One region of the Nonomuraea sp. NPDC049695 genome, then DNA from elsewhere that is predicted to be linked to it. Evidence: riboswitches for the same ligand, from Rfam matches in the RefSeq annotation. Region 1 holds a riboswitch; each other region holds the start of a gene.
What was found. Region 1 has a riboswitch for cyclic di-AMP ahead of AB0J64_RS04865 (C40 family peptidase). Riboswitches for the same ligand answer to the same signal wherever they lie in the genome.
Positions count from the first base shown of each region.

Region 2: another riboswitch for cyclic di-AMP. It lies ahead of AB0J64_RS14285 (C40 family peptidase); the one in region 1 lies ahead of AB0J64_RS04865 (C40 family peptidase).
Region 3: another riboswitch for cyclic di-AMP. It lies ahead of AB0J64_RS35650 (hypothetical protein); the one in region 1 lies ahead of AB0J64_RS04865 (C40 family peptidase).

Region 1 covers NZ_JBFANV010000004.1:6,396-8,587, reverse strand. Annotated here, with positions in the region: gene AB0J64_RS04870 (ROK family transcriptional regulator) at 1-431, shown strand, start outside; gene AB0J64_RS04865 (C40 family peptidase) at 460-1,026, opposite strand; cyclic di-AMP (ydaO/yuaA leader) riboswitch at 1,057-1,200, opposite strand; gene AB0J64_RS04860 (3-isopropylmalate dehydrogenase) at 1,299-2,192, shown strand, end outside.
Region 2 covers NZ_JBFANV010000013.1:18,887-21,078, forward strand. Annotated here, with positions in the region: gene AB0J64_RS14280 (hypothetical protein) at 1-360, opposite strand, end outside; gene AB0J64_RS14285 (C40 family peptidase) at 456-971, opposite strand; cyclic di-AMP (ydaO/yuaA leader) riboswitch at 1,045-1,207, opposite strand; gene AB0J64_RS14290 (NlpC/P60 family protein) at 1,525-2,192, opposite strand, start outside.
Region 3 covers NZ_JBFANV010000053.1:66,732-68,923, reverse strand. Annotated here, with positions in the region: gene AB0J64_RS35655 (DinB family protein) at 1-145, opposite strand, end outside; gene AB0J64_RS35650 (hypothetical protein) at 182-1,120, opposite strand; cyclic di-AMP (ydaO/yuaA leader) riboswitch at 1,154-1,294, opposite strand; gene galT (galactose-1-phosphate uridylyltransferase) at 1,359-2,192, opposite strand, start outside.

The DNA.
Region 1 (2,192 bases):
AGGAGCCCGCGCTCCCGCCGGACGACGCCCTGGCCCACGGCGCCACCGAGGCGGTGACCGCGGCCCCCGGCGTCGTCCGCGCGGCCCGCGCCGCCGGCCTGACCCTGGACACGGCCAAGGAGGTCTTCGCCGCGGCGGCCTCCGGCGACGCCGTGGCCCGCTCGGTGGTGGAGGCCGAGGGCCGCCGCATCGGCGGGCTGCTGGTGGCGGTCGCGGCGGTGCTGGACCCGGAGGTGATCGTGCTCAGCGGCGGCGTGGGCCGCAACCTCGACCTCCTGGGCGCGGCCATCGAGACCCGGATCGCCGAGCTCGGCCCGCTGCGGCCGGCGGTGGTGGCCAGCACGCTGGGCGACAGCGGCGTCCTGCTGGGCGCGGTCGCCCACGCCAGGACCCGCGCCTGGGACCTCATCTTCGACGCCCGCCTGCCCTGAGGCACGGCTCAGGGCAGGCGGGCGCTTCCTACAGAGTCGCCTTGAACGTGGCGGGCGCCGGGGCGCTGCGCTGCTCCTTGAGCCTGGCCCACAGGCGTACGCCCTTGGGGTCGGGACGGACGGCGCCCACGAAGGATTCCCTGCGCCAGTCGCTCAGGCGCTCTTCCTTGACCACGTCACCCGTGTGCGGCGAGTGGACCATGTAGCCGGGCCGGGAGATCATCCCGACGTGCCCGAGGCCGTGGAAGAAGACGAGATCGCCGGGCTTGAGGTCCTTCCAGGCGATCTTCTTGGCGAACGCGCCGTACTGTTCGGCGGCGGTGCGGGGGAGCTCGATCCCCCCGTGCTCGTACGCCCGGAGCATGAGCCCGGAGCAGTCGTACCCGCTCGGGCTGGCGCCGCCCCACACGTACGGTGTGCCGCGCTTGCTCATGGCGAAGTCGACAGCGATCTTCCAGGCGGGTTTCGGCGCCTGCTGTTCCCGGATGCGTTTGATCTCGGCGCCGGTCAGTGTGGTGGGGTCGGTCAGAGTGGTGGGGTCTTCCTTGGGGGAAGCCTGGGCAGGGGTGGCCAGGAGGAGTCCGGCGGCGCCCACCGCCAGGGCAATGGCAATGCGAGACAGGGGTCTGTCCTTCCATGCGGCCGGCCGGGTTAGCTGACGGGCTCGGGCCTGGAAGTAGCCCTACGGCGGTGGGTGCCGATTCGCCCCAGGGGGGAGGTGGGTCCCCGGCTCCACGCAACCGCTGCGTGGATTAGGCCCGACGGACTCTAACGAAACGGTCAAAGAACCGCAATACGCACAAAACGGACGTCCGAGAAATGAGATGGAGTGTTCGTCAGTCGAGACGACGCGGTAAGGTACGGCCCATGGAGTCGCGTAACATCCGTCTGGCAGTCATCCCCGGCGATGGCATCGGCACCGAGGTCGTGGCCGAGGGCCTCAAGGTCCTGGAGGCAGTGGGCACGAAGATCGAGCCCACGCACTACGACCTGGGAGCCGCACGCTACCACCGCACCGGCGAGACCCTGCCCGACGCGGTGCTGGAGGAGCTGCGCGGCTACGACGCGATCCTCCTCGGCGCCGTGGGCGACCCCAGCGTCCCGCCGGGCATCCTCGAGCGCGACCTGCTGCTCAAGCTGCGCTTCGAGTTCGACCACTACGTCAACCTGCGCCCGGTCAAGCTGTTCCCCGGCGTGGAGACCCCGCTGGCCGACACGCCTGCCGAGGACATCGACATGATCGTCGTCCGCGAGGGCACCGAGGGCCTCTACGCGGGCACCGGCGGCGCCATGCGGCGCGGCACACCGTACGAGATCGCCACGCAGGAGTCGCTCAACACCGCCTACGGCGTCGAGCGCGTCGTGCGGTACGCGTTCGAGAAGGCCAAGTCGCGCCCCCGCAAGAAGCTGACGCTCGTCCACAAGACCAACGTGCTCACCTACGCCGGCGACCTGTGGCAGCGCACGGTCAACCGCGTGGCGGAGGAGTTCCCCGAGGTCACGACCGACTACTGCCACATCGACGCGGCCTCGATGTTCTTCGTGAGCCAGCCCGAGCGGTTCGACGTGATCGTCACCGACAACCTGTTCGGTGACATCATCACCGACCTCGGCGCGGCCATCGCCGGCGGCATCGGCCTGGCCGCCAGCGGCAACATCAACCCCGAGCGGACCGCGCCCAGCATGTTCGAGCCGGTGCACGGCAGCGCGCCCGACATCGCCGGCCAGGGCAAGGCCGACCCGACCGCGACCATCCTGTCC
Region 2 (2,192 bases), on a different contig from region 1:
GGGGACGACGATCACCCGGTCGCCGTCGGCCAGCGCGGCCAGCCCGTCGATCCTGCCCACCCCGGCCAGCCTGGCGGCCTCCGCGGCGGAGCCGGGAACGACGATCAGCGGTCGTACCGGCCGGCCGAGCACGCCCGATACCCGCTGTGCTGCCGCGTCGGCCCGGCGCGCGAGCTCGCTGAGCTCCCCTTCCGGAGCGTGGTGGCCGACGACGACGGAGCGCGCTCCGTGGACCAGGACCGCACCGTCACGCCACAGGTGGCGGGCCTCCTGCGGGAGGTTCGGCGCATCAGGGGTGGGGGCGGCGGAGGGAGCGAGGGCGAGGATCGCGATGGAGGCCACCGCGACCCGACGACTCATCCACCCCGACACGACGCCCGATCGTAGTCGGCCCACGGGAGACTTCAGTACAAAAGAACGAGCCCCGCCCGAAACGAGTTCGGGCGGGGGCTCGGTCAGCTGCCGGGACGGACGGCGCCGACGAAGGACGCCTTGCGCCATCTGCTCAGCTTGTCGATGCGTACCCGTTCGCCTGTCCGCGGCGAGTGGACCATCTTGCCCTTGCCGACGTACATGCCCACGTGGCCGAGCCCGCTGAAGAACATCAGGTCGCCCGGCTGGAGGTGCCGCCAGGAGATCTTGTTCTTGATGCGGACGAACTGGCTGCTCGCCACGCGCGGGATCTTCACGCCGGCCTTCTTCCAGGCGTACTGGACGAGGCCGGAGCAGTCAAACGAACCAGGGCCTGTGCCTCCGTACCGGTACGGATCACCGATCTGGTGCTTGGCCACGGCGACGGCCTTGCGGGCCTTGGACTTCTGCCGGGCGATCTTGACCGCCCTGAGCGTCGCGACTCTGGCCGACGTCGAGGTGCGGGCGGCCGTGACCGCCTTGGCCGTCGAAGCGGACGTGTTCGTCGCCGCCCGAGCCGTTGGGGCATGGAGGACCAGACCTCCGGCCGTCACGGTCATCGAGAGCGCTACGCCACTCAGGGCAAGGCGGGACAGACGGGGGTTATGCGGGGACGTAGACAGGATTTCTCCTTGTGACTTCCACGAACGCCTACCGGGTTAGCTGACGGGTTCGGGCCTGGAAGTAGCCCTACGGCGCGATTTCGCGCCGATTCACCCCTGATCCCTGGGGAACTGGGATCGCTGGGTCCCCGGCTCCGTGCCTCCTGGCTGCACGGATTCGGCAGGTCACCGCCCGATCAAGGATTCACATGGGGATGTGGGGCGGTGGCCGGCGGATCTTGAGCTGTCTCGCTTGCAAGCGGGACGACGCCAGAAGGTACGCGCAACCGTCAAAAATCGGCAAAGCGAGACATGGCCTGTAAAGATCAGATAAAGGGGGCTGTAAGGCGAAAAGCCCCTGCTGAAAGGCCAGGTTCCGTTATCGGAATGTGACACTGCTCACATTTGCTTTCACCCTGTTGTGTCAGGTCTCAAATGTCGCGTTTGTCACACTGGGATGGGAACGTTCCAAGAAGGATCTCCGGCAACGCCGGAGTCGTGGAAAGGGCGACTACGGGCGGACAGCGCCCACGAGGCCGCTGCCGTAAGAGGAGAGCTTGACGACCTTGACCACGTCCCCGGTCTGAGGCGCGTGGACGATCTGCCCGTTGCCGGCGTAAATGCTGACGTGGCCCAGTCCGTTGCTGAAGATGAGGTCGCCGGGCTGGAGGTCGTTCAAGGAGACCTTGCGGCTGGCCCCCCACGCCCACTGCTGCCACGTCGTACGCGGCAGCGACACGCCACCGGCGCGCCACGCCGCCTGGGTCAGGCCCGAGCAGTCCCAGCCGTTCGGTCCGGTGCCGCCGAAGACGTACGGCTTGCCGACCTGGGCGTAGGCGAATCGCAGGACGGCGGCGGCGTTGCCGGAGGCGGGGCCCGTGTACTTGATGCCGACGCTGCGTGGATTGCCGGGATTGTAGGCGTTCAGCTTGTCCAGCAGCTTCTTCTGCTGGCTGATCAGCTTCATGACCTCCGAGCGTTCCTTCTCGACGCCGTCCCGCTCCCTGTCGGCCGCCTCCAGCGCCTGCTCCGCCTTGTCGCGCTCCGCCTTCAGCCCGCGGTTCTCGCGATCGAACGCGGCCAGCTTCGCCGCCTCCTCCTTCGAGATCTGCCCGGCCAGTGTCAGCCCCGTCAGCAGGGCCGAGGGGTCGTCCGTGCTGATCAGGCCGGGCAAGGAGG
Region 3 (2,192 bases), on a different contig from region 1:
AGGGCGGGGCGGAGCGCAGGCGCAGTTGCTCCTCCGACAGACCGGCGCACTTGAAGGCCAGGGTGGCACGGTGCCACTCGAGCCAGTTGTTCAGTACGGTCCGCTCGTCGCCGGTGAGCGGCGGGGGTGTCCGAGAGTCGTTCATGGGGGTTGACCTTATCTGGAGGCGGCCCGACCGAGTTCAGTTCATGGAGATGTGCACGTGGTCGTAGTGGTTCTCGGTGATACTGCCGCGGTCCGCCATGGCCCGCCAGCCCGAGCCCATGTTGATGCGCTGCTTCCAGATCACGTACTTGACGCCGAGCTTGTCCTTGTTCTCCAGCGCCCACGCCGCGATGCGGTCGCCCAGGGCGTTGTTGGCGGCCGAGGGCGTCGTGCCGCCGGTGCTCATCATGAAGTCGCAGGCCCGTCCCAGCGGGTGCTCGCCGCTGGAGCCCGAGCGGAAGCAGCCCACCTCGTACGGCAGCTTGAAGGCCTTCGCCACCTCCCCCTTCATCAGCCGCGTACGGGCCGTGATGTTGTCCGACCCCGTGGGGAGCTCCGGCGCCCAGCTGCCGTTCGCACTGCGGCCAGGACCGAACGGCACCAGGTCCTGGAGCTTCTTCTGGATGTCGTCGATGACGTCCTGGGCCTCATCGCGCTGCGCGGACACCTGCTTCGCGTCCGCGCTGATCTGTGCGGTGAGCGCGGCGGCCTGGTCGGAGGCGCTCTTCTTGTCGTCCCGGGCCTTGGCCACCCCCTGCACGACGGCCTGCTGCTCGGCCGTGAGCTGCTCCAGCAGGGCCACGCCGCCACCGTCGGCGGAGAGCAGGACGGCCGGCACCGAGGGGTCGTGGCTCTGGTAACGCATGCTGGCGATGTCGGCGACCCGCTGCTCGGCCGCGGCCAGCGTCTGCTCCGCGACAGTCAGGCGCTCCTTGGCGGCCTTGGCGGCCTGCTGCGCCTTGGCCAGCTCGACGCGCTTGAGGTTGTACGTCTCGATGAGCTTGTCGACCTTGCTGTTGAGCTGCTTGAGCTGGGCGCGAAGCTGGGTCTCCGACGGCTTGGGGGCCGCCGACGCCGCGGTCGCCGGGAGGAAGGCGACGGCGGCGGCGGTGATGAGACCGATGGCAAGAGTCACGGGGGACACCGGGGACGCAGCCGCCACGTGGAATGTTCCTCTCCCTCTGCCGGCCGGGTTAGCTGACGGGTTCGGGCGCGGAGATGCCCTACCGACACGTGGTCGGACTCACCCCAGAACTAGATGGGTCCCCGGCTCCCGGGCGACACGCCCGGGATTAGGCGCGCAACGGTCGTGACAACCGGTGCAAAAGGGATGTTAGTGGTAGATCACGAGTAATGCGACCCTAACTAGCAATCTAATAGTGATCTACTTGTGATCGAAGCATACGCGCGGCCTCCTCCGGCAGCACGTCGTTCACGAAAGCTCCCATGGCCGACTCCGACCCGGCCAGGAACTTGAGCTTGCCCGGCGCCCGTCTGATGCTGAACAGCTCGAGGTGCAGGTACGCGAGATCGCGGTCCCGCCGCACGGGCGCCTGATGCCAGGCCGAGATGTACGGCATCACGACGCCGAACAGGCCGTCGAAGGCCCGCAGCACCGAGGTGTAGAGCGGTGCGAACGCCGAGCGCTCCTCCTCCGACAGCGCGGCCAGGTCGGGCACCTGCCGGTGCGGGTAGATGTGCACCTCGTACGGCCAGCGCGCGGCGGCGGGCACGAAGGCCGTCCACAGCTCGTTGGCGGCCACCACCCGCGTCCCCTCGGCCCGCTCTGCGGCCAGCACGTCGGCGAACAGATTGCCCTTCGTGTAGCGCCTGGCGGCGTCGAGCTGGAGCTTGGTCCTGGGCGTGACGTACGGGTAGGCGTAGATCTGGCCGTGCGGGTGGGCGAGTGTGATGCCGATCTCCTCGCCCCGGTTCTCGAAGCAGAACACCTGCTCCACGCCCTCGATCCCGGACAGCTCGGCCGTACGGTCGGCCCACGCCTCCATGACGAGCTCGACCTGGTCGTCGGAGAGCCTGGAGAAGGAGGACGAGTGCTCAGAGGTGAAACAGACCACCTCGCACCTCCCCACCCCAGGACGGACCTCGCTCAACCCGCCCACGTCCTGATAGGTACCGAAATTTCCGGAGAAGGAGGGGAATCGGTTCTCGAACACCACCACGTCGTAGTCGTACGCCGGGATCTCCGA